4 regions of the Oribacterium sp. FC2011 genome follow, and region 2 is predicted to be linked to each of the others. Evidence: predicted binding sites of a transcription regulator. Region 2 holds the regulator's gene; each other region holds the start of a gene.
What was found. The regulator HrcA, encoded in region 2, represses chaperone genes, less so after heat shock. The targets are predictions, from matches to a motif close to TGTTAGCACTCNNNNNNNNNGAGTGCTAACA.
Positions count from the first base shown of each region.

Region 1: the regulator HrcA is predicted to act here: its motif matches at 3,504-3,534, upstream of clpB (ATP-dependent chaperone ClpB).
Region 3: the regulator HrcA is predicted to act here: its motif matches at 3,558-3,588, upstream of T357_RS0110910 (co-chaperone GroES).
Region 4: the regulator HrcA is predicted to act here: its motif matches at 3,705-3,735, upstream of T357_RS0116195 (Hsp20/alpha crystallin family protein).

Region 1 covers NZ_JNJM01000011.1:29,120-34,866, reverse strand. The annotation lists gene T357_RS0110225 (hypothetical protein) at 1-362, opposite strand, end outside; gene clpB (ATP-dependent chaperone ClpB) at 773-3,367, opposite strand; gene T357_RS0110215 (prepilin peptidase) at 3,769-4,404, shown strand; gene T357_RS0110210 (P-loop NTPase family protein) at 4,441-5,595, shown strand; gene T357_RS0110205 (TadA family conjugal transfer-associated ATPase) at 5,598-5,747, shown strand, end outside.
Region 2 covers NZ_JNJM01000002.1:287,362-293,108, reverse strand. The annotation lists gene dnaK (molecular chaperone DnaK) at 1-1,000, opposite strand, end outside; gene grpE (nucleotide exchange factor GrpE) at 1,110-1,754, opposite strand; gene hrcA (heat-inducible transcriptional repressor HrcA) at 1,826-2,857, opposite strand; gene T357_RS19890 (3D domain-containing protein) at 3,083-3,673, opposite strand; gene holA (DNA polymerase III subunit delta) at 3,920-4,936, opposite strand; gene T357_RS0102665 (hypothetical protein) at 5,038-5,747, opposite strand, start outside.
Region 3 covers NZ_JNJM01000012.1:30,869-36,615, forward strand. The annotation lists gene T357_RS0110895 (ATP-binding protein) at 1-571, opposite strand, end outside; gene T357_RS0110900 (hypothetical protein) at 697-1,188, opposite strand; gene groL (chaperonin GroEL) at 1,392-3,014, opposite strand; gene T357_RS0110910 (co-chaperone GroES) at 3,122-3,412, opposite strand; gene T357_RS0110915 (ABC transporter permease) at 3,871-4,824, opposite strand; gene T357_RS0110920 (ABC transporter substrate-binding protein) at 4,817-5,747, opposite strand, start outside.
Region 4 covers NZ_JNJM01000027.1:29,021-34,767, forward strand. The annotation lists gene T357_RS0116160 (hypothetical protein) at 1-123, opposite strand, end outside; gene T357_RS0116165 (hypothetical protein) at 288-521, opposite strand; gene T357_RS0116170 (hypothetical protein) at 550-1,164, opposite strand; gene T357_RS0116175 (SGNH/GDSL hydrolase family protein) at 1,515-2,153, opposite strand; gene T357_RS0116180 (DUF3592 domain-containing protein) at 2,248-2,580, opposite strand; gene T357_RS0116185 (metallophosphoesterase family protein) at 2,652-3,353, opposite strand; gene T357_RS21515 (hypothetical protein) at 3,457-3,672, shown strand; gene T357_RS0116195 (Hsp20/alpha crystallin family protein) at 3,847-4,302, shown strand; gene T357_RS0116205 (hypothetical protein) at 4,855-5,166, opposite strand; partial or broken gene T357_RS21520 (AAA family ATPase) at 5,321-5,747, opposite strand, start outside.

The sequences.
Region 1 (5,747 bases), on a different contig from region 2:
TCATCAAAACTCAGAAGGCCATTCTGGATTATATCACTGATTTTTCCCATGAAGCCTTTGGCTGATGCATTTTCATGTTTTGTAGAAACTGAAAGCAATGCTTCCTTTTTTTCTTTGTCCATGATGGTATCGGCCTGTAGCCTTACCTTGAATTCTCCATTTTCTTCTTCTATCCAGAACAGGGCTTCAAAGTCTCCGGTCATGGCACGCACCATTCCCAAGGTCTCTTCACATATAAGTCGTAAGTGGAGGGCTTTCTTGTTTTCCAGTGCACTGCTTCTGATGTATTTATCAACTGCGTCCAATGCTTCTTCGGTGCCTTCATCTCCGCCGCTGATTTTGATTTGACTCATTTTCTTCATGCCACGATCTCCTTTCATTCATACTTCCTCTATTTTACACCCTAAGGGGCGGGATGTCTCAAAAATTTTTTAACTTTATCATACAATTCGGGAGAATGGGGCGGTCAGAGCATGGGGGCAGCCGGTTAAAAACGGGTCGCTGCGGCGGAAAAATCTGAAACAGCCCCCTAAGTGGCTCTAGGCCCTCGCCAATGTCAGAGATTTTCTCTTATGAAAACACTGACTTGGCGAGGGGGCTAAGGAAAAGGGAACCAAGAGCCACTAAGGGGGCTGTTTCTGATTTTTCTCGTCCTCGCTCAACGTTTTTAACCGGCTGCCCCCATGCTCTGACCTTACTCATCACTGGCCTTACAGTTATCATCAAAAAAGGCTATCGAATTTCCAGAGGAAATCCGATAGCTTTTGGGAGGTTATGAGTGCTTTATTTCTGTGGAGAGTTTGCCGAGGTGTTGGTCTATTACTATTTTATCGCCTTCACGGACTTGGTCTTCGAGGATGGCGCGGGCTACAAGGGTTTCGACGTTTTTCTGGATGAAACGGCGGAGAGGACGGGCACCGAACTGGGGTTCGTAGCCGTAGTCTGCGACGTATTCCTTGGCTGCGTCGGTAAGCTCGATGGAGATCTGTCTGTCTTCGAGTCTCTTGTTGATGGACTTTATCATGAGGTCTGTGATGAGGCCGATGTTGTCCTTGCTGAGAGGTTTAAACATTATGATCTCGTCGAGACGGTTCAGGAATTCGGGGCGGAAGGCTCTACGGAGTTCGTCGTTTACGTTCTTTCTGGCGGCTTCTGTGATGTTTCCGTTACTGTCTATGCCATCGAGAAGGTACTGGGCACCCAGGTTGCTTGTAAGTATGATTATGGTGTTTTTGAAGTCAACGGTCTTGCCCTGACTGTCTGTGATTCGTCCGTCGTCCAGAACCTGGAGGAGGATGTTGAAGACATCGGGGTGTGCCTTTTCTATCTCGTCGAAGAGCACTACAGAGTAGGGCTTACGGCGAACGGCTTCTGTGAGCTGGCCGCCTTCTTCATAGCCTATATAGCCGGGGGCTGCGCCGATGAGTCGTGAAACGGAATATTTCTCCATGTACTCGGACATATCGATTCGAACCATGGCATTTTCGTCGTCAAAGAGGTTCTGGGCCAATGCTTTCGCAAGCTCTGTCTTACCTACGCCTGTAGGTCCCATAAAGAGGAAGGAACCTATGGGTCTTCCCGGATCCTTTATGCCGGCCTTTGAACGCTGGATGGCTTCAACTACCTTTTCAACGGCTTCATCCTGACCGACGAGTCTCTTATGGATCTCATCATCAAGGTGAAGTACCTTGCTTCTTTCGGATTCATTAAGCTTTGATACAGGGATTCCTGTCCAGCGGCTTACGATCTTTCCGATTTCTTCTTCAGTTACTGTTTCCTGAAGGAGAGCCTTGTCCTCATTGTGAACGCTGTTCTCTGCATCTGAAAGCTGTTTTTCAACCTGTGCCAGATCCTGATACTTAAGCATTGAGGCTTTTTCATAATTGCCTGCCTGCATAAGCTTTTCGATTTCTTTACGTATCTGATCTCTCTTTTCACGGAGCTGCTGGAGGTTTCCGACGGAGTTTTTCTCATTTTCCCACTGGGCGGATTTTGCATCAAATTCTTCCTGGAGTTCGGCAAGTTCTTTTTCTATCTCCTGAACTCTTTCCTTTGAAAGCTTGTCATCTTCCTTTTTAAGTGAGCTTTGTTCCATCTTAAGCTGGGTGATATGGCTCTTCATGGCAGCCATTTCTTCAGGCATTGACTCCATCTGGGTCTTTACCATGGAGCAGGCTTCATCCACAAGGTCAATGGCTTTATCCGGAAGGAATCTGTCGGAGATATATCTGTCGGAAAGCATTGCTGCCGCCACCAGGGCATTGTCCGTAATTGATACTCCATGATATCTTTCATAGCTGTCCTGGATACCTCTTAAAATATAGATAGTATCCTCTACAGTCGGCTCGTCTATCATTACAGGCTGGAAACGTCTCTCGAGGGCTGCATCCTTTTCAATATATTTATGATACTCATTAAGGGTTGTGGCACCGATACAGTGGAGCTCACCTCTTGCAAGCATAGGCTTCAGGAGGTTTCCGGCGTCCATGGCACCATCGGTCTTTCCGGCTCCTACTATGGTGTGAAGCTCATCGATGAACATGAGTATCTGTCCATCGGACTTCTTAACCTCATCCAGAACAGCCTTCAATCTCTCCTCAAACTCGCCTCTGTACTTTGCACCTGCCACAAGGGATCCCATGTTAAGGGCAAATATCTTCTTATCCTTAAGGCTCTCGGGTACTTCTCCGGCAGCTATCCTCTGGGCAAGGCCTTCAACAACGGCGGTTTTACCTACACCGGGCTCACCGATGAGAACTGGATTGTTCTTGGTCTTTCTGCTGAGGATACGGATAATGTTTCTGATCTCTTCATCTCGTCCGATTATGGGGTCAAGCTTCTGATCCTTTGCACTCTGGACCATTTCATAACCGTATTTATTTAAGGTATCATAGGTGCTCTCCGGGTTGTCTGTGGTCACTCTCTGATTTCCTCTTACTTCCGAAAGGGCCTTTAAGAACTTATCCTTTGTGATGTCATATTCCTTAAGGAGCTTCTTAACTGTAGGATCGGCTTCTTTTATTATGGACAGGAAAATGTGCTCTACAGAAACATAATCGTCTCCCATGGACTTCATATGGTCTTCAGCTCTTGTAAGGGCGAGATTGGCAGCCTGTGACATATACATCTGACCGCTTCCTCCCGATACCTTTGGAAGCTTTGATATCTCAGTTTCCAGAGATGCTTTGAAACCATCTATGGAAATTCCCATCTTTTTCAGAAGCTGGGCGATGAGGCTCTCATCAACAGTTATGAGGCTGTACAGAAGATGTATCTGCTCCACATACTGGTTTCCGTATTCGGTAATGATATCCTGACACTTATTTATTGCTTCAACTGATTTCTGGGTAAACTTGTTAATATTCATAATCTCCTCCTCTATATAAACCTTTCGGTTTGCTATTACTTTTTAAATTCATGAGAAACGTTCCGGCCTGCCCCGGATACCCACAATACAGTATTTCCGTTGCGTTTCTCTTTTATAGTAATGATTATATCTCGATTGTTAGCACTTTCAAGTGGTGAGTGCTAATTTTAGACTTTTTTTAGGAAGTTTATAAACTGTTTGTTTTGTGCATTTTCACCATAGATTTTACTTTTTATACATTTGCCTGCTTTTTTCAGGAATTTATGAGGCTTTCTTTTTTCACTATTTTGCTCCGTTTTTCAAGAACACGTAGTCTCTTTTCAGACCTTGTCATAATTTAGACTATAGGAATATCTGAAGATCGGTCATATACTGAGCACACAAATTCATACGGAGGCAACATGACAGTATCTCATCTGGTCCTTTCGCTGTTCCTTTATGGTTCAGCTCTCACCGATCTATATGACCGGCGCATACCAAACGCTTTTACAGGTATGCATCTTTTACTCGGATCGTTTCTTAATTTCCGATGTATCTCTTTTCCGGGTATGACAGGTTCCCTAAACCTCTTATACTCCCTTTCATTTCTTCTGACCTTTCTCATCTCAACTCTGATCCTGTCCGTTCTCACCGCTATGACCAATGCAGGCGCAGGAGACGCCAAACTTATCGCTCTTATCATCTCATGGACCGGTTTTTACGAAGGTCTTCATTTATTACTACCGGGTCTCATCCTAGCTCTTGCATTTATTCTGATCAGCAAAGCTGAAACAGTCTTCGCATCTTCAAGAAGTAAAAAAGTAAACATTACCCCTAAATGCTTTTTTATCCCCACAAAGATCTCTAAAGCTTTACATCACCCCTACAAACAAAAGCTAAAGTTTCTCTTTCCGGAGCTTAAGTGCCTTCTTATAGATTTCAGAATTTTTGAAATCTGCCTGAGACTCCCGGAAAGAGGTACTCTTCCCCTCGCGATCCCTGTTTTTCTCGGTGCAATTCCGGGACTGATCACTACTTCACTCCGGAGTCCTTTGTGAGCTTAGGAGGGAACATTCTAAAGATAAGGAGTTTTTATGCATCATATTCTTGCTTTCTTTGATGAAGATAAAACCTACTGTGACAGGTTCAGAAAATTTGCTTCCAACCATCAGAACTGTCCGTTTACGGTTTACTCTTTCGATAATTACCATGATCTCGTGAATTTTTCCCAGGATCACCCCATAGAATTGCTTGTTGGAAGCGAAGCCAAAAGATACAATTCCGGAATTTCCCGGACTAATGCTTATAGCGGATCTGCTTTCACAGGCCAATCGGAGTGTTCGGGAGATTCTTATGACAGGAAGTATTCATTTGAACCGGTCAGATCTCAGGTTTCGGAACCCGACCTTTTATATCAGATTCCTGCAAAATCCATCATTAAGCTTTCTGAGACACCTGTTGAAGCCGGGAATGCTGATGGACAGCGTAATGACCCTGCCGGAAAGTACCGTATATATAAGTATCAGTCCGGCGAAAACATTCTCCGTGAGATCATGACCATCTACGGGCAGAAAAATCAAGATTCCAAAAGGGAGTACTCAGGCCGCCGATCAAAACTTTACCTTATATACAGTCCTGTAGGACGTTCCGGGAAAACCCGTTTTGCCCTTGCCCTTACAAAGGTCTTACAGAAGGATATGAAACCACTGTATGTGACTCTTGAAGAAGTTTCTTCTCAAAAGACGCCGGATGAAGACATTATGTGCCGGGGTACATTGTCAGAAGCCATGTACTTTTATAAAGAGGGAAAACTTACGGGCAGCCGTCTTCAGGAGCTCATCGTTCATGATAAACAGATGGACTCCATCCTTCCTGTAAGGACTCCGGAGGATATAACTACTCTTAGTCCCCAGGAAATAGCCGGTTTCATCGAACACTTAAGGACTGTCTCCGAAAGGGATGCCATCATCCTGGATACCGACAGCATTTTAAGCCGCGTTGAGGGGATGCTGCCCCTTTGCGACTGGACCTTTATGCCGGTAACAGACGACATTAAAGCTAACAGCAAGATAACTCAGCTGGAAAACTATCTCTCAAAAAACCTGGCTCCGGAAGCATTAAGCCACATATCAAAAATTGTGGTTCCGGAAACGGATCAGTACGTATCTTATGTCGATGCCATGGAGAATCCCTCAGACCCCCTCCTTAATTTCGCAAAAGCTGTAGTACAGAATTATATATATGAATAAATATGAACACTTTAAATGAAATAAAAAAAGAACTAAAACAGGAGATCCTTTCTGATCTCAAAAACGAGCAGAATCTTCAGGATGAAGAGCTCTACGGAAGGATCGATGAACTTTTACTGTCACGAAATGACATCAGCCTCAAAAACAGACTC
Region 2 (5,747 bases):
TGCTTGGCTCCTTTCCTGTAAGCTGCTTAACCTTATCCTGAGCAACCGGCATACGTGTTGAACCACCAACCAGGAGAACCTTGTCAAGCTCACCTGATGTAAGTCCTGCATCACGAAGAGCATTCTGTACAGGCACTGCTGTTCTCTCTGTAAGATCAGATGTAAGCTCTTCAAACTTAGCTCTTGTAAGAGTCATATCAAGATGCTTAGGTCCCTCAGCAGTTGCTGTGATGAAAGGAAGGTTGATATTTGTTGTAGTTGAAGCAGAAAGCTCCTTCTTAGCTTTCTCGGCTGCTTCCTTAAGTCTCTGAAGAGCCATATTGTCCTTGCTGAGATCTACGCCCTCAGCCTTCTTGAACTCCTCAACCATCCAGTTCTGGATACGGCTATCATAATCATCACCACCAAGACGGGTATCACCGTTTGTTGAAAGAACTTCGATAACACCGTCTCCGATATCGATAATAGAAACATCAAATGTACCACCACCAAGGTCATAAACCATAACCTTCTGCTCATTACCTTCATCAAGACCGTAAGCAAGTGCGGCAGCTGTAGGCTCATTGATGATACGCTTAACATCAAGGCCTGCGATCTTTCCGGCATCCTTGGTTGCCTGACGCTGAGCATCATTGAAGTATGCAGGAACTGTGATAACAGCCTCTGTTACCTTCTCGCCAAGATAAGCCTCTGCATCAGCCTTAAGCTTCTGAAGAATCATCGCTGAAATCTCCTGAGGAGTATAGTCCTTACCGTCAATGCTTACCTTATAGTCTGAACCCATATGTCTCTTGATAGAAGCGATGGTTCTGTCAGCATTGGTTACAGCCTGACGCTTTGCCGGCTCACCTACAAGTCTCTCACCATTCTTTGTAAATGCCACAACTGAAGGTGTTGTTCTGAGACCCTCTGCATTTGCGATAACAGTAGGCTTTCCACCTTCCATAACTGCTACACAGCTGTTTGTTGTACCTAAATCAATTCCAATTATCTTTCCCATATTGTTCTCCTTTTCTATCTATTAAAAAACTTGATTTCTTTATAATTTTATAACGGCGGAACTCTTTGCTCCTGCCGAGTGTTACTGAAACATGATTTCTAAGGCTTTACTATTTTTTCACCTTAACCATGCTGTGTCTGATAACCTGATCTTTGTAAGTGTATCCCTTCTGAAGATCCTGTGTGACTGTATCCTCTTCCACGTCGCTTTCTGTATCTGTCATAACTGCGTTGTGGAGGTTCGGATCGAATTTCTCACCCTCAGCCTTGATGGCCTTAACCTGAAGATCCTCAAACAGTTTTTCAATCTGTTTGTAGATGCCCTGAACACCCTTCGTGAAAGCATCCTCTTCATCTTCCTTCTCAACAGTTCCGAGAGCTCTTTCAAAATTGTCAACCACCGGAAGAAGCTTCTCAATTACTTCTCTTGCACCGAAGTCAAAATTCTGAATCTTCTCTTTCTCAGTACGCTTGCGGAAATTGTCAAACTCTGCATAAAGCCTTGTGTATTTATCCTTAAGATCGGCTATTTCTGCCTCGTACTTTTCCTTGAGTTTTACGGTTTCGTCATCCTCAGCCGCATTCTCATCATCTTTAGCCTCTGCTTCATCATTTTCTGAAGCTTCGGCATTTTCAGAGTCTTCCGCTGCTTCCTTGTTTTCCTGAGACTCCTCCATGGTTTCTTCAACCTTTTCTTCTTTTATCTCTTCTGTACCCTGTTCTTCGGAAGACTTCTTTAATTCTTCGTCCTTCAAGATAACCTCCTGTACTTAATCCGTGTCGGATCTTTATAATTTAAGCTGCATTGCAGCCTTTTTAACCTTAGCTACTGAAATGCCTGATCCATCTCACTCTGAAGCTTACTGAGTATCTCCAGTACCTTTTCATAGTCCATACGCTTTGGTCCTATGACACCTATGGTTCCCTTTAGTCCGTTTCCAAGCTCGTAATTGGCTGTTATCACCGAACAGTCGGACATGTTCTGAAGCGGAGACTCTTCTCCGATGTAAACCTGTATAGGCTTTTTCCCGTCAGCATGAGCCTCAGTTTCCTTCACAAGAGAAGCAAGTTCGTCCTTTGTTTCGAATGCACTTATAAGCTTTGATGCATTATCGGAATCCACAAGCTCCGGATACTTGAAAATGTTGGTTGCTCCGGAAGTATATATCTGACTCTCTCCGAGATTGATATCCAGCATATTGAGAATGCTGTCAACTATGGCTTTTACAGTACCCTTATAGCTTGTCCTTGCAAGAAGCTGTCCGATACGGCCTTCGGTGATATCCTCAACGCTCAGTCCGTTAAGCACATCATTGAGTAGCATGTTAATGCTCAGGACTCTGTTGAAATCAAGCTCCTCAGCGCCGTCCAAAACCACAGATGAGGTCTTTACGATATTTCCCTGCATCATGATGACAAGAAGAAGTCTCCTTGCATCCACAAGAGAAGTCTGGATAAACTTGATCTTGTTGGTTCTGATAGAGGGTCCTGTAACCACCGCTGCGTATTTGGTATTCTCCGCAAGGTTTCTGACAAGTGTTTTTAATGTTGTCTCCAGACGATCCACCTTTTCAAACATCTCGGTTTTTACATCGTCAATCTCATGCTTATGGTTTTCCATGAGCTGGTCAACATAAAATCTGTAGCCCTTGTCACTGGGGATACGGCCTGCCGAAGTATGAGGCTGAACTATATACCCCATCTCCTCCAGATCACTCATTTCATTTCTGATGGTGGCAGAGCTGAGATTCAAACCTGAATACTTACTGATGGTTCGTGAACCAACCGGTTCTCCGGTCTCAAGGTAATTTTTGATTATCGTGGTAAGGATAACAACCTTACGTTGATCCAGTTCCATCTCTCCGCCTCCTTCTGATTTTTGTTAGCACTCAAAATATTGGAGTGCTAACATCTGAAATTTATAATACTCGCCTTGTAAATCTATGTCAAGAACTTTAGCGAAAAGCAATTGTGAATAAAGAATGAACTAAAAAAAAGAAGCATCTTAGAAAGATGCTTCTTTACTGGTTTTAGTTTAATCGAGGTCATCAACCCATCTTCCAACTAAAGTATTATATCCTTATTACACCGGCACTGCCAGATACACATCTGCGTACTGCCAGCCTCTGTCGGTAACACCGGCAGCCTCTGCATAGGTATCATAGTAAACATCTATGAGATTACCCTTAACTGCTCCGCCGATATCTTCTACTGTGTAAACAGTGTCATTTATAAATACCTTTGTTCCCATAGGGATAACGCCGAGATCTGCGGCGATTGTATGATTGGCCGTTGTATATGCTCCCGAATAGGTAACTCCTGCGCCATAATATCCCGTGAGTTTGAAATTGCCGATCATATTTCCACGCTTGTAATGCGTAGTTTCCTCAGTAACAACACTTCCTACTTTCGTGACCGGTGAACTTGCTGACTGTTTAGCCGCGGCCTCAAGAGCCTTTATATGCTCTGCAAGCTGCTGTTCGGCAATCATTTCAGCCTCTATCTCTGCATCCATTTCAGAATCCGAAGTCTGAATAAGTTCATAACCCGTAACCAGGGATTCATCGCTCCATTCTGTACCTGTGGGGGCTGTAGCAGCCGCCAAAGCAGAAGTTGAAACCAACGCGGTAATAAAAAACGTTGCCGCAGCTGTTTTTAGCCCTGCCATCTTCATATAATTGTTCCTCCTATGGTTATCCTTACTTAAGCTGCAGTAAAATGCACTGCCGCAGAGTGGTCATTGCTGCCTGATCAAACCAGCATACCTCTCCGTAATAAGGAATCACAATCGCCTTAAAACCAGGCGATTTTTCTACGATTTTGCAACATACGACGCTATGACCTTAATACAGCTTCAAAAAACGGTCAACTAAAATTTTTCTAAAGTTTTTTACGAAAAATAAAAGCAAAGTGGTGAATTTTACACCGTTAACAGAAGTTCCACCGCCATTCTGTCTGTCAGATTTCCGCTTTTTATGGACTCATCATATTCCAGGCATCTGCTTATATAATCCTCGATACTTTCAAGTGAATAGTGCTTAGCCTGGTTCTGAAGTTTGCCCAGGATCCAGGGAGAAACATTAACATATTTGGCAGCTTCCTGCCCGTTCATGCCCTTTGTTACCGACTCTTTAGTAAGAAGCAATTGGTTAAAATTTCTCCTCATAAGACTCAGTATCTTCATGGGTGCTTCCTGAAGTGTCAGCAGATCTCCGTAATACTGCATCGCCTTCTCAGTATTTCCGAGACTCATCTCTGTGATCATGTCGAAGACTCTGTCTTCAACATTCTGGGAACAGATAGTCTCCACATCCTGATCCTCTATCACGTCACGGTCTCCCGTATATGCGATCAGCTTTTCGAGCTCTGAAGCGATATTATCCATACTGTTTCCTGTTTTACCGAGGATTAGCTCCATGGTTGAATTTCTGATCTTTTTTCCGGCATTTGTGAGATATCGGGCTGCCCATCTTCCAAGCTGGGCATGATCCTGAAATCCAAGTTCACAGTCAAAACCGTTTTTCTGTATTATCTTGTATAGCTTTCCTCTTTTATCGACTTCTTTCTCGATGAACATAAGGTGAGCAGTTTCAGGAAAATGCTCAATATCATCAAGATATTTCAAAAGCTTCTCAGGCGGAGCCTTTTTGAACCACTGGCTGTCACTTACTATCACAAGTCTCCCGTTATTATCCCCGAAAGTAAAAGGAATGGTATTTAAAATGTCTATCAGTTCATCCACATCCGGCGCGCCATCAAAGAAGTTATATGCCATTCCATCTTCTCCTCCGAAGGCTTTACGGAAAGCTTTTTTATAGGAAAGCTTCAGAAATTCCTCCTCACCGTAAAGAAGATAATAGGGCTTGAAATCTCCGCTTTTAAGGTCAGTTCCAAGCTGCTGATAATCATTTTCGTTTTCTTTTTTCTTGTATGCCATATATACCCCGATGAATCATGATTTTCATAAATCTTATAAAAGTATATCTCCCGCTTATGACTTAACACAAGCGGGAGATTGCCAAAATATATTATGTTGACTTATTTGAAGCTTACAGAATTGAGGATCTTGTCACCCATGGTTCCGTCGCTGAGATCCACTCTTACTATACCGATAGATACAGCATGAGTATCATCAAGTTGGGCAAGGTACTCTGTCCATTCATAACCTATGTTCTTGTAGGTGCGTCCCTTAAAGGTCTTTCCACCGATTTCACGGTCATCGATGTCCTTGTAGTTCTCGAATTTCTCCTTATAGGTATCAAACTTATCCAGGTTTTCTTCAACTTTAAACTGGATAAATCCTGCTCCGAAAGAGTTAATGTCTTCGTTCTCTACAAGATGCGCCTTCTTTTCATCATAAGCCCATCCTGAGTCAGGAATCTGCATGCCGACCTTAACAATGTCATCCTTATTTCCCCATGGAGTAATCTCTATGGTGAAGTCCTTCATCTTGGCATTGGCAGTTGCTGCTTTATCTGCATCACTTGCCTCAGCCTTAACTGCATCAAGATACTTTGCTTCTGCATCTGATCCGCTGAAACCGCTGGTGTTAAAGCTGCTTACACGATAAACACCGGGCTCCTTCGCAGCATCCTTCTCATCAAAATTAACATAGATAAAGTGATTTGAGTCATCCTTGGAAATCCACTTATAGTAACGCTTGTTGCGCTGCATGTGGTCTGAATACTCTTCCTTGTCAAACTCACCCTCTACTCCGAAATGATCTGCCAGATCTTCATAAGTAAGAT
Region 3 (5,747 bases), on a different contig from region 2:
AATAAAAGATCACTCCTGTGGTAAGCTCTGACTGGGGCTTAACAGGTATTTCGGAATCCTTTTGTGAAGGATAATATATTACATAATCACCCTTTGAAAGTGGGATAAGCAGGTCACCATCATAATAATAGTCAAGCTTAACATCTTCCAGTTTATAATTTCTGAGATCCAGAGTCTGAACCTTTTCATCCTCGGTTCCGATGGCCTGATGTATCTCAACAATTCCGCACCATGCATTGTTGATGTAACAGTCTCCCCGTATGTTTATACGAAGATTCCACTGACTCACCAGGTCTTCAGAATGATTATAAAGAACTCCATCGATGGTCTGTCCTTTAAGATCCACCTTTTTACCATTCAGATCAAAATCCCTTTTTAACCATTCACTGGTGGAATCACCTCTGCCGGCATATTCAAAATATGTAGGACTATTTTTATCAGCTCCACTGACAACATATTCCCTGGCATTAAACCGGCTGACGAAAACCATCTGGTAAATAAAAAGCAAAACGATCACAATAGGACACACTATAACAAAACCTTTATAAGCCTGCTTTAAATCCATCTTCATGCAAATTCCCTCATTAAAACACACCTATCGGCATCTGAACACTGTCTTTCTACTATATTACATCGGCAATAATTATCATATTATAAAATCCCACGCCGTAAAAGTGTGGGATTGTCTCTTATTAATCAATACGTTTTATACTTCTGTGGTGTATTTCTTCGCACCTGCTTCAGAAGTTCTTCCGTACCTTCTATGTACATACAAGTCTTGTTTCCGTTTCTGGTATAAATGTATGCATATTTCCTATCCTCCGGACCGGTACCTGAATAGTCCAGAACTTTTGCATTGCCTATTTCTGTTTTTGCGGAATCGGAATTCTTCGGTGCAAAAAGGACAAGCTCTTCACCGTTTGTTTCAACGATCTTTCTTCTGCGGGATTTGTTCAGGACTTCGTCCAGTTCGAAGCTTCCGCCGAAATAGGTGTATTCGTATTCAACACTTGAAAACAGCCAGATTGCATAGTCTGCTGCCAGCATCGCAAGGAGCAAAAGCAGTGCAAATGCATACTGAAGGGCCAAAAAAAGTGAGATAACCGTAAGAACTGCTGCAATGCCCAATGCTGCTTTCCAGTATACAGGGTCATTTCTTTTCACCATGTGCTCTACATAATCGTCCATATAATTACCGCTCCTCTCATTTATAAACACAGATTTTCGCTGCTTATTTCCGATATACAGATGTCAATCTGTTTTACCCTAAAAAAGCCCGAACTGCTTTAACACAGTTCGAGCTTAATTATACGAAATTTACACTAATGGTGCAATTCAAAGAATACCCTTCTTCGATTCAATAAGTTTGAAAGTTCAGGCTTTCACTTATATTACATCATTCCGCCCATACCCGGGTTTGGCATTGCAGGAGCTACAGGCTCTTTAATGTCAGCTACAACCGCCTCAGTTGTAAGGAGTGTTGAAGCTACAGAAGCTGCGTTCTGAAGAGCTGTTCTTGTAACCTTGGCAGGATCGAGGATTCCGGCCTCAAGCATATCTACATACTCCTCGTGAAGAGCATCGAAGCCCTGTCCGTCCGGAGTCTCCTTAACCTTGTTTACGATAACTGCACCCTCAAGACCTGCATTGGAAGCGATTGTATAAAGAGGTGCCTCAAGTGCCTTAAGAATGATCTTTGCACCTGTCTTCTCATCTCCGTCAAGCTCCTCAACAACCTTCTCAACAGACTTCTGAGCATGAATGTAAGCTGATCCGCCGCCTGCGATAACACCCTCTTCAACTGCTGCACGTGTAGCATTGAGAGCGTCCTCCATACGGAGCTTGGCTTCCTTCATCTCTGTCTCAGTTGCTGCACCGACTCTGATAACAGCTACGCCGCCTGAAAGCTTTGCAAGTCTCTCCTGAAGCTTCTCTCTGTCAAAATCAGATGTGGTTGTAGAAATCTGCTGCTTGATCTCAGCGATACGTGACTCGATGTCAGACTTCTGACCTTCACCGTCAACGATAGTTGTCTTCTCCTTGGAAACCTTAACGGACTTAGCACGGCCAAGCTGCTCCATAGTTGTATCCTTAAGCTCGAGACCGAGATCTGAAGAGATAACCTGTCCGCCTGTAAGGATAGCGATATCCTGAAGCATTTCCTTACGTCTGTCGCCATAGCCCGGAGCCTTGACAGCAACTACATTGAAGGTTCCGCGAAGTTTATTAACAATAAGAGTTGTAAGAGCCTCACCCTCAACATCCTCAGCGATGATAAGGAGCTTAGCGCCGCTCTTTACGATGTTCTCGAGTACGGGAAGGATATCCTGGATGTTTGAAATCTTCTTGTCTGTGATAAGGATGTAAGGATCGTCAAGGTTTGCTTCCATCTTATCCATATCTGAGCACATATAAGCTGAGATATATCCTCTGTCGAACTCCATACCTTCAACTACATCAAGCTCTGTAAGCATGGTCTTTGATTCCTCAACAGTGATAACACCGTCCTTGGAAACCTTCTCCATAGCATCGGCAACCATCTCACCGACATGCTCGTCGCCTGCTGAAATTCCGGCAACCTTAGCAATCTGATCCTTGCCCTTAACCTTTGAAGACTGAGCCTTGATTGACTCTACTGCAGCCTTAACTGCCTTGTGGATACCCTTACGAAGGATGATAGGGTTAGCACCTGCCTCGAGGTTCTTCATACCCTCCTTAACGATAGCCTGTGCAAGAACTGTAGCAGTTGTTGTTCCGTCACCGGCAACATCATTGGTCTTTGATGCAACCTCACGAACGAGCTGGGCACCCATATTCTCATATGCATCCTTAAGCTCGATCTCCTTAGCGATGGAAACACCGTCGTTTGTGATAAGCGGTGCGCCATAGCTCTTATCAAGAACTACGTTTCTGCCCTTAGGTCCGAGTGTTACCTTAACTGTATTTGCAACCTGATCAACGCCGGCCTCAAGTGCCTTTCTGGCCTCAACGCCGTACTTAATTTCCTTTGCCATTTTGAATTCCTCCTCAAGCTCTCCGCCGTTACTTTTTCGAAATCGCGGCGGGAAATCTGTATTAATCTTTCGATAACTCAGGCAAATGCTTTTGCCTCACAGTAATCTTACTTCTCTACAACTGCAAGAATGTCGTTCTGCTTAACAACTGTGTACTTGGTTCCGTCGATCTCAACCTCTGAACCCGCATACTTTGAGAAAAGAACGTGATCGCCAACCTTAACCTGCATTGTGATCTCTTTTCCGTCAACAACTCCGCCGGGACCTACTGCAACAACAACTGCCTGACCTGGCTTCTCCTTGTCATTCTGTCCGGGAAGAACGATACCGCTTGCTGTGGTCTCTTCCATCTTTTCTTTCTCAAGAACTACTCTGTCAAATAATGGAACTAACTTCATTTGATTGACCTCCTAATTTATTAACTTGTCCGGCTAGAACGGGATATAAGATTTTTACAAAAATCCACATCAAAGCTAACCGGATTTCTGTTTTTATGTCTAAAAAGACTTTTTCTCTAGCAACAAATCGTATTATAAAACGCATTATTAGCAACGTCAAGCATCGAGTGCTAACAATTTACAGATTTCACAGTTATTTCACATTCCTCGAAGGGACAGAGCCGGAGGGCATCCATTGGAATGAGAGTCGCTTCGTCGGAAAAATCTAAATTCTGACCCCTAAGAACCACTAGGCCCTCGCCAATGTCAGAGTTCTTTTTATAACAACTCTGACTTGGCGAGGGGGCTAAGGAAAATGGGACCAAGTGGTTCTAAGGGGTCAGATTTTGATTTTTCTCGACTCAGCTCAACGCATTCCAATGGATGCCCTCCGGCTCTGTCCCTTCACTGAATCCTGGTTACATCAGACTGCTGTCCCTGTCTATGGCAGCGATGATGTTATTGGTCACCATCAGGAGTACAAAACCTACCAGGCTCTGTAAAAACGATGCTGCTGCGGAAAAGCTGAAGTTTGCCTGCTGCATGAGAGCCTTATAGACATATACGTCCAGGGTCTGTGTGACTCCCTGCAGGGAGCCGGAGTCCATGGGCACCTGATAGAAAAGTCCAAAATCCGAATTAAGTATATTCCCGACACTCAATATAAAGATGGTACATATGGTCGGAGTGAGATGCGGTAAAGTGATATAGTGCACCTTTTGCATAAAGGTGGCTCCGTCAAGATCCGCACTCTCATACAGGGTCCTGTCGATGGAAGTAATGGCACAGAGATAAATGATCATGCTGTAGCCTGCAGACTTCCATACTCCGAGAATAATCAGAAACAATCTCCAGCACTTTGGAGTCTGATACCACTGGACAGCCGTTTTGCCGAAAAAGCCGAGGATATGATTTACAGTTCCCTCATCCGTGGCAAGAAATGCATATACCAGATATCCGACTATAACCCAGGACAGAAAGTACGGAAGAACCATAACCATCTGAATGCTTCCCTTTAGTTTTTCGCTGTGTAACTCCGTAAGAAAAATCGCCAGAAAAACAGGTATAACTATGTCGAGTATTATAAAGATAATGTTGTAAAAAAGCGTGTTAAACATTATCCCGGGTATGTCCGATGACCTGAGCAGAAAGGAGAAATTATCAAGTCCCGTCCATTCACTGTTTATAAACAGATTCTTAAATAGCGATTCCCCGGGTATCGGTGTGAACCTTTTAAACGCAAAGCATATTCCGAACAGGGGAATATAGCAAAAGCAGATGAACCATATTATGGCCGGAAGAGCCATAAGCGTCAGGTCACGATTCTTCTTTTTTGAGTAGCCTATTTCTTTCTTTACAGAAGCTTTATTCATGATTAAGTTTTTTCCACTCCTCCAGCTGCTGCCTTACATCCTCCACCAGTTCCTTCATACCTGCCTCTTCCATTCGCTTTTTCATCACCGGAAGTACCTCATCAGGATCGCTTGTACCGGTGATGAGCTCTGTCTTATAGTCACTGTAGATTGCATTCAAAGCGGCAATGATATCTTCCTTTCGGGCCTGATCATAGGCAAAGCCATTGATGGCACTGTATATACCGTCTGTTTTGTATTCCTCAAATACGCCCTTCCACTGATCCGGGTCTGCCAGAAAAGTCCTGCTGACAGATTCCACGGAAGCAGCAGCTGAAGCTCCGGTCTGATAAAGGGCAGTATTGTATCTGCTGAGTCCTGTATCGGTTCGAAGGACGGTACCGTTTTCCAGATATTCAAAATGCTTGCCTTCTATACCGTAAGCCAATATATCCCTGAACCTTTTGTCTGTGCTGAGCAGTTCAAGATACTTAAGGCATGCTTTTGTATGCTCGTCATCACAGGCTGCACATATACCGATCATGGCACCCTGCTCGCTGGAGCGGGATAAAAACGGACCTTCATAGATTGAGGTTTTGACATTAAATCCCCAGTTCTCGGGATTAGAGAAGCCCTGATATCCTTTCCAGGCAACTCCGAAACGAACCGGAATGGATTTATCCGAGGTCGTTGATTCTATGGTTGCGGCATCGGGATGAATGTACCCCGCCTTATACCACTTGTGTAAGAGCCTGAATCTGTCCATCAGCTGATCGCACTCGTAAAACGGGATCACATTTGAGGCTTCATGACCTTCGCCAAAAGGCAGTACCACCAGAGTCTGGACTACCCTCTCCACAGAATTCATATATCCCGGCACCCCGCCCCTGGTCATATCCAGGGGATACCTGCCCGGAAAGTCCTCCTTGTAAGCCTTAAGGAAG
Region 4 (5,747 bases), on a different contig from region 2:
ATTTGCAAATTTAATGTTTACCTGGTCGCCTATCTCATACTTTGGACCGGATATGTCACTATTTCCGCCTGTTACAGTTGCCATCATCTCATCACTAAGTTCGATGTTCTTGTTATCTGACATTTTGATTTCCTCCTTCATAGAACTCGTTTTTTATCGCTCTTAAGAATCTTCCGTTGATTCTTTTATTCCGCTTGTTGATGATTTGACTTTACTATGGCAAGGCAATGTTTACAATGATTTCTGCCTATTCGGTCGTTTTTAATGTCTATTCGGTCATTTATCTATCAGCTTTCCTCGTTCTGTACTTCTTTATTGAAATCCGTTATCAGCTTCTTAAGCTGTGAATTCATATCAACGCCTGCCCTATCGCATGACGCAGAGAATTCATCCATTAGATCTCTTTTGATCTTAATATTTCTGTATTCACTTGCTTCTTTATTTTTCTCATCTCTTCTCTTGAGTATTTCCCATGTGACAACCGTAGCAGTTGTTGTAACTATCGTTCTAAATATATCCATGATATTCATCCTTTCGTTCCTTGTATTGTTAGCAGATTGATAATTTGAGGAGATTGGAATCTCCTTTTTCAAGTAACATGAAAAGTTGTTCTACTCTTCTATGCTGGCGCTTTCTCTGAGCTTTTGCTTCATGACGGGCATATTTCTTACTTGAGAACCTGAAATTCTTCTCGCCACGCTCCATGGCAGCTTTATACCTGTCATGCTCATATATGTAGTTGAGATAACCACTGATAGTATGGCTAGATTGTGCATCGACTTGCCTGTGATAGGGTTCGTTCTCCGGATGATTAAAATCCACAGGCGCTGAAACGGTATTTCTATGGTAAAGCACTATATCCTCAAATCTTTTTGAATATACAAGTTTCCAGCAGCCAATCTCTGTTTTTACATACAAAACACCATCTATGAACTTGAAATCCATCTTTTTGTTTTTTCTATAGTACTCGATGGTGTTTTGCTCTGTTCTGTAATGGTATGACATTGAATTACAACATTTACAGATGCGGTATCTTCTTATCTGAGCATCTTCCTTGGCTAAAGACATACGGTTCTTTGGGGACATCATTTTTACATAGTGACAATTCGGCTTGTGGTAAATCCTGCTGTCAGCATCCATGCTTAAGACTCTTTCGGTTTTCATAGGAATCCTTTCCTGCCAGTTGGCAAATTGTGTAAACGACGCTGAGTAATGTGTGATTACTCTTTCAATGATTAAAGTCTACATCATGGCAGGTTGAAAAAAATGCACATAAATATAGAACGAATGTTTGCGGTATTAGAAAAAAACCGATCTATCATTGGAACTAAAAATCCTTCACCTAAACCAGAATTCTGTTTTAGGTGAAGGATTTTTGGGCTTTTCAGGCACAAAAACGCGCCAAAATGGTTAAAAATAGTACTTAGGTGCAGATTAAAGGGACACAGAGTGTACCGGTTCGAAAGTCAAGGACTTCTTTAAAACAATTTTCAAGTAGACCTATTACGGAGCCTTTAACAATTGTTAGAAATGATAGTCTTATATAGTGCTTCAGCTAATGCCTCATGCCCCTCCGGAGCCAAATGTAAAGAATCTTCCCTTGAGGGTTCTGCGTAGTCTGAAGCTTTCAGGAAAATACAATCCTTGTCTTCGGCTATCTTTTTATAGTACTTGGGGAAGCTTCGGGAGCTTTCTATAGCATCTTCATCGTACTTTTCGCTGAATGGAGATGATTTTATCCCTTCGCCTATTTCCGGTGGAGATACCAAAATGATTTTTGAGATAAAACCCTGTTTATCAGCGGTAAACTCCCTGATGATATCAACAAGCTTTCCGGCACCCTCTGCTATCTCTTTAACTGATACATTGAAACAATTTTTAAGATCATTAGTCCCGAGCATAAGTATAACTATGTCTATCGGCTTATGTGTATTAAGGCAGGGCCTCAGATATGGAAGCCCGTTTTTCCAAGGCTCTGTTGGATCATCGAAAGCAGTTGTTCTTCCGTTACAGCCCTCTTCTATCACCTTGTATTCTTGTCCGAGTAATTGCTGTAATCGCCCTGTCCATCGGATATCGGAAGGATATCTTAGCCCACTGCGAGGGTCAAATCCATAGGTATTTGAATCTCCGTAGCATAATACTGTCTTCATTTTAAAGCCTCCATTAGTCTGTAATAATTAGCCACCGCCCACGACCTTTGACAATCTAATTAATTGTAGAATTCTACATATTTTGGGATTTTGATTATTCTCCGGCACTGAGCACATAGGTCGGATTTTTCGTAGAATACTTGATTCGTATCTTATTTCCCTGCTGAAGTGCATGAGGCTGGGGACCAAGCTTTGCTTCTACAGTTTCACCCTTTTGATTCTGATACTTGACGTAATAGGTATAGGTGTATTCTTTTTCTTTGTAGTTATCACTCTCCTTATCTTCGTTGATACTGGAGTGTTCTTCTACACGCGATACAACCGCCTCGGTTTCAATTCCATTCTTGCTTATATCCTCATCGCGTTTCATGGATACAATTGCCCATATAATAAATCCAAAAACTATAATTCCTACAAGAAAAGCCATTTCTAATCCTCCTATAAACTGTTTTTTATACTTTCAAATCTAACTTGCATATATATATATATATATGATCCTTAGGCAAACTGCCATGTCTTCTCAAGAGTATCGACGAAAACAAACCTTTGGTCACCGTACGGATTCCCGTCTCTATAAGTTGAAAAGTTATCGAGACTAAGGAGATTACCTTCCTGAATAGCCGAAATTACCGGAGTGTGTCCGACCACCTGAAGATAATCCTTATCATATAATCTCATGGCACCACCCTGTGGTCTTGCCCATAAGGGACTGTTATCTTTCCATAGATCTTCTTTTCGCAAGGAGTTAATTTTGGATATCATGGAATCCATATCCTGTTCTCCATATCCGAAATGCTGGATCACGAAACTCTCCGTGAGTCCTCCGTGACAAAATAGTGTTTTGTCAAACCTATGGATATATTCTACATGACCAGGTTTCATCACTTTTCTTAGGTTCTCTATCCCATCTACCACAGTGTCTCTTGCTAGAAATGAGAATCCTGTTTCCATGGCATACCATAGATAGCTGACGTCATGATTACCGTAGCACCAATATGTTTCCGGGTGCTCTTTTACAAAGTCAATTGCGACATCAAAGGTTTCCTTATAAAGGGCAATGTTCTGTCCCTTTCCCCAATCATCTACAAGGTCTCCCAAAAGAACAATGGCATCATATTGATTTTTAGATAAGATTTCCGATGCTTTTTCAAACATCCAGGGTTTTAGGTGTATATCGGGTATTACAAATATTTTACTCATATATTTTTTATTAATTATTAGCAGAAGACTATAGACGTCTTTAATATTATACGCACAAATGCGACAATCCGCTAATAAACTTGACATTATTGCAAAGAAAAGAATGCATCCTGACGAGAAAGAAAAATTTACCACTTTTGCGGACTTCAGTACTATAGTGGAACGAGTCAGAGAAAGCGAGCACGGATACATTTCCTCGATATTCCATGTCTTGCATAAGGATGGGTACTATAAACCGGAAGAGATTGTAGTGATGCCGATCCCGGGATCCGGAAGTAAAGAGTTCCTGTTTTGCGTAAAGATGTATTGCGAAATGTGATAAAGCAGAAAACACAAAATGTTCACAGATATTATTAGCACTCTCTATTGACGAGTGCTAATAATAGTGATATAACATAATCAGAACAAAGGAACAGAGAAGATCAGAGCTGATCCAAACCCTCCTTCCCTTGCTCAGAAACATAAAATGTTATTGAGTAAAGGAGGTATCATTATGTTAGTACCGAGTATTTTTGGAGAAAACCTGTTTGATGATTGGTTCGATGCTGATTTTCCACAGTGGCCTGAATTCAGGGATCTGGATAGGGCAGAAAGAAGGCTTTACGGCAGGCATGCGGACAGGCTGATGAAGACAGATGTCCATGAGCATGACGATCATTATGAAGTAGATATTGATCTGCCTGGATTCAAAAAAGAAGAAATCAAATTGGAACTGAATAATGGTTATCTGACGGTTGGTGCTTCCAAAGAGCACGATCAGACAAATAACGGTAAAGCAATCCTCAAGGAGCGGTATTCCGGTTCGATGAGCAGAAGCTTTTATATTGGAGAGGGAATAAAAGAGGAAGATGTACATGCGAAGTTCGAACATGGCGTCCTGCATCTGGAACTTCCGAAAGAAAAAGCACCGGAGGTACCGGAAAAGAAACTGATTCAGATCGAAGGATAAATACAGAAGTCTAATATTTATGGAGGTGTCAAACCATCTGGCGAGACGCCTCTTTTTTTGAGAAAAATGTTATCGCCTTTATTCAGTTATTTACCTTTCGTGTTAAAGAAGGCTCTTTGCTGTCTTACTTTTGCTGCTCAATAGTGCAAATATAAAAGAACATGATATGTTCCTACAAACGCCTATCTGCTAAAAATGGCCAAAAAACCGTTGATATGTTCCTGAAGGGCATCGGACGAACAGAAAAACCGTAGATATGTTTCTGAAGCCGATCGGACGAACGGACAGAGGGTAGTTGATATGTTTCCGCAAACGGGCATGTACTATGTGACAGCAAAATCGTTTCCTCGTGCCAGTAGGAATGTTCACAACTCAGTTGCTGGAGTTTTTCAGGAATCATAGAAATGTTTTGAAATACACAGTAAAGATCGGCGGAGCCCTGATGATACTGATGGGTGCCATGATGTTTACGGGAATCTTCATTTCTTTTTCTCCTTATTACTTGGCTTTTACAAAGCAATTATGATTGAGGATTCTTGGTATAATCTTTCTTTAAGGCTCCTCTGTGAGAGTTCGGATTATTTTTTGATACATTCCTTCCCCACAATTCTTTAAAAAGAATTCGTAGTGGCATGTGAGGATATCTTTCTGCCCGATCTTTCGCCATCGGCCATTTATCTTCTGCTGAGATTCAACTGACAGCGTAATCATCGGTGTGTATCCAGTGTCATCCCCGTCGAAAATATGGAGAATATTCCTTTTGTTATCGGAGAACTCGACTTCCATCACATTGTTGTCATGTGTTCCGTTTTCTACCTGTTCTTTAAGGTAAAATAAAGGTTCTAGATTTTTCTTGATTATCATTCATCGCCTCTTTAAATTTCTTTCATATTAATTATGGGAATATTTTTTCTCTGATTTGTATTTTTCTCAAACATTTTGAGAAATATTTTTCTCATAATAAAAGTGGCTAACTCTCATGACTTAGTCACGAGAGTTAGCCACTATGCTTCAAATATTATTTGAACAATTCTTCTCCAGTGATGACTGATTGCAATTCGCTTGAATACTCGTTTTCTACAATGCCGTAATTGGTGATCAAAGTCGCATGAATAGCATGTTTAGTCTTACTTTCAACCATATAATCAGATATCTTACGCCGCATGTCTTTATCAAATGCAGCATCAACTCGATAGTCTGCTTTTGAGTACTTTGCTTCACATACATTGGTGATTTGATCATCTCTCACGATAAGCAAATCTATCTGAGATCCTTGTAATCCCTTCTTCTTATCAGCATCACATTTCCATGCATTTACTTCCGCATGCACTCCTGAAATTCCTAATGCAGCCTTGATCTGAGGTACATGTTCCAGGCAAACACGTTCAAAAGCCACACCACTCCATGCATTTATACTAGGACTGTTACTTTGAACCTGCCAATAA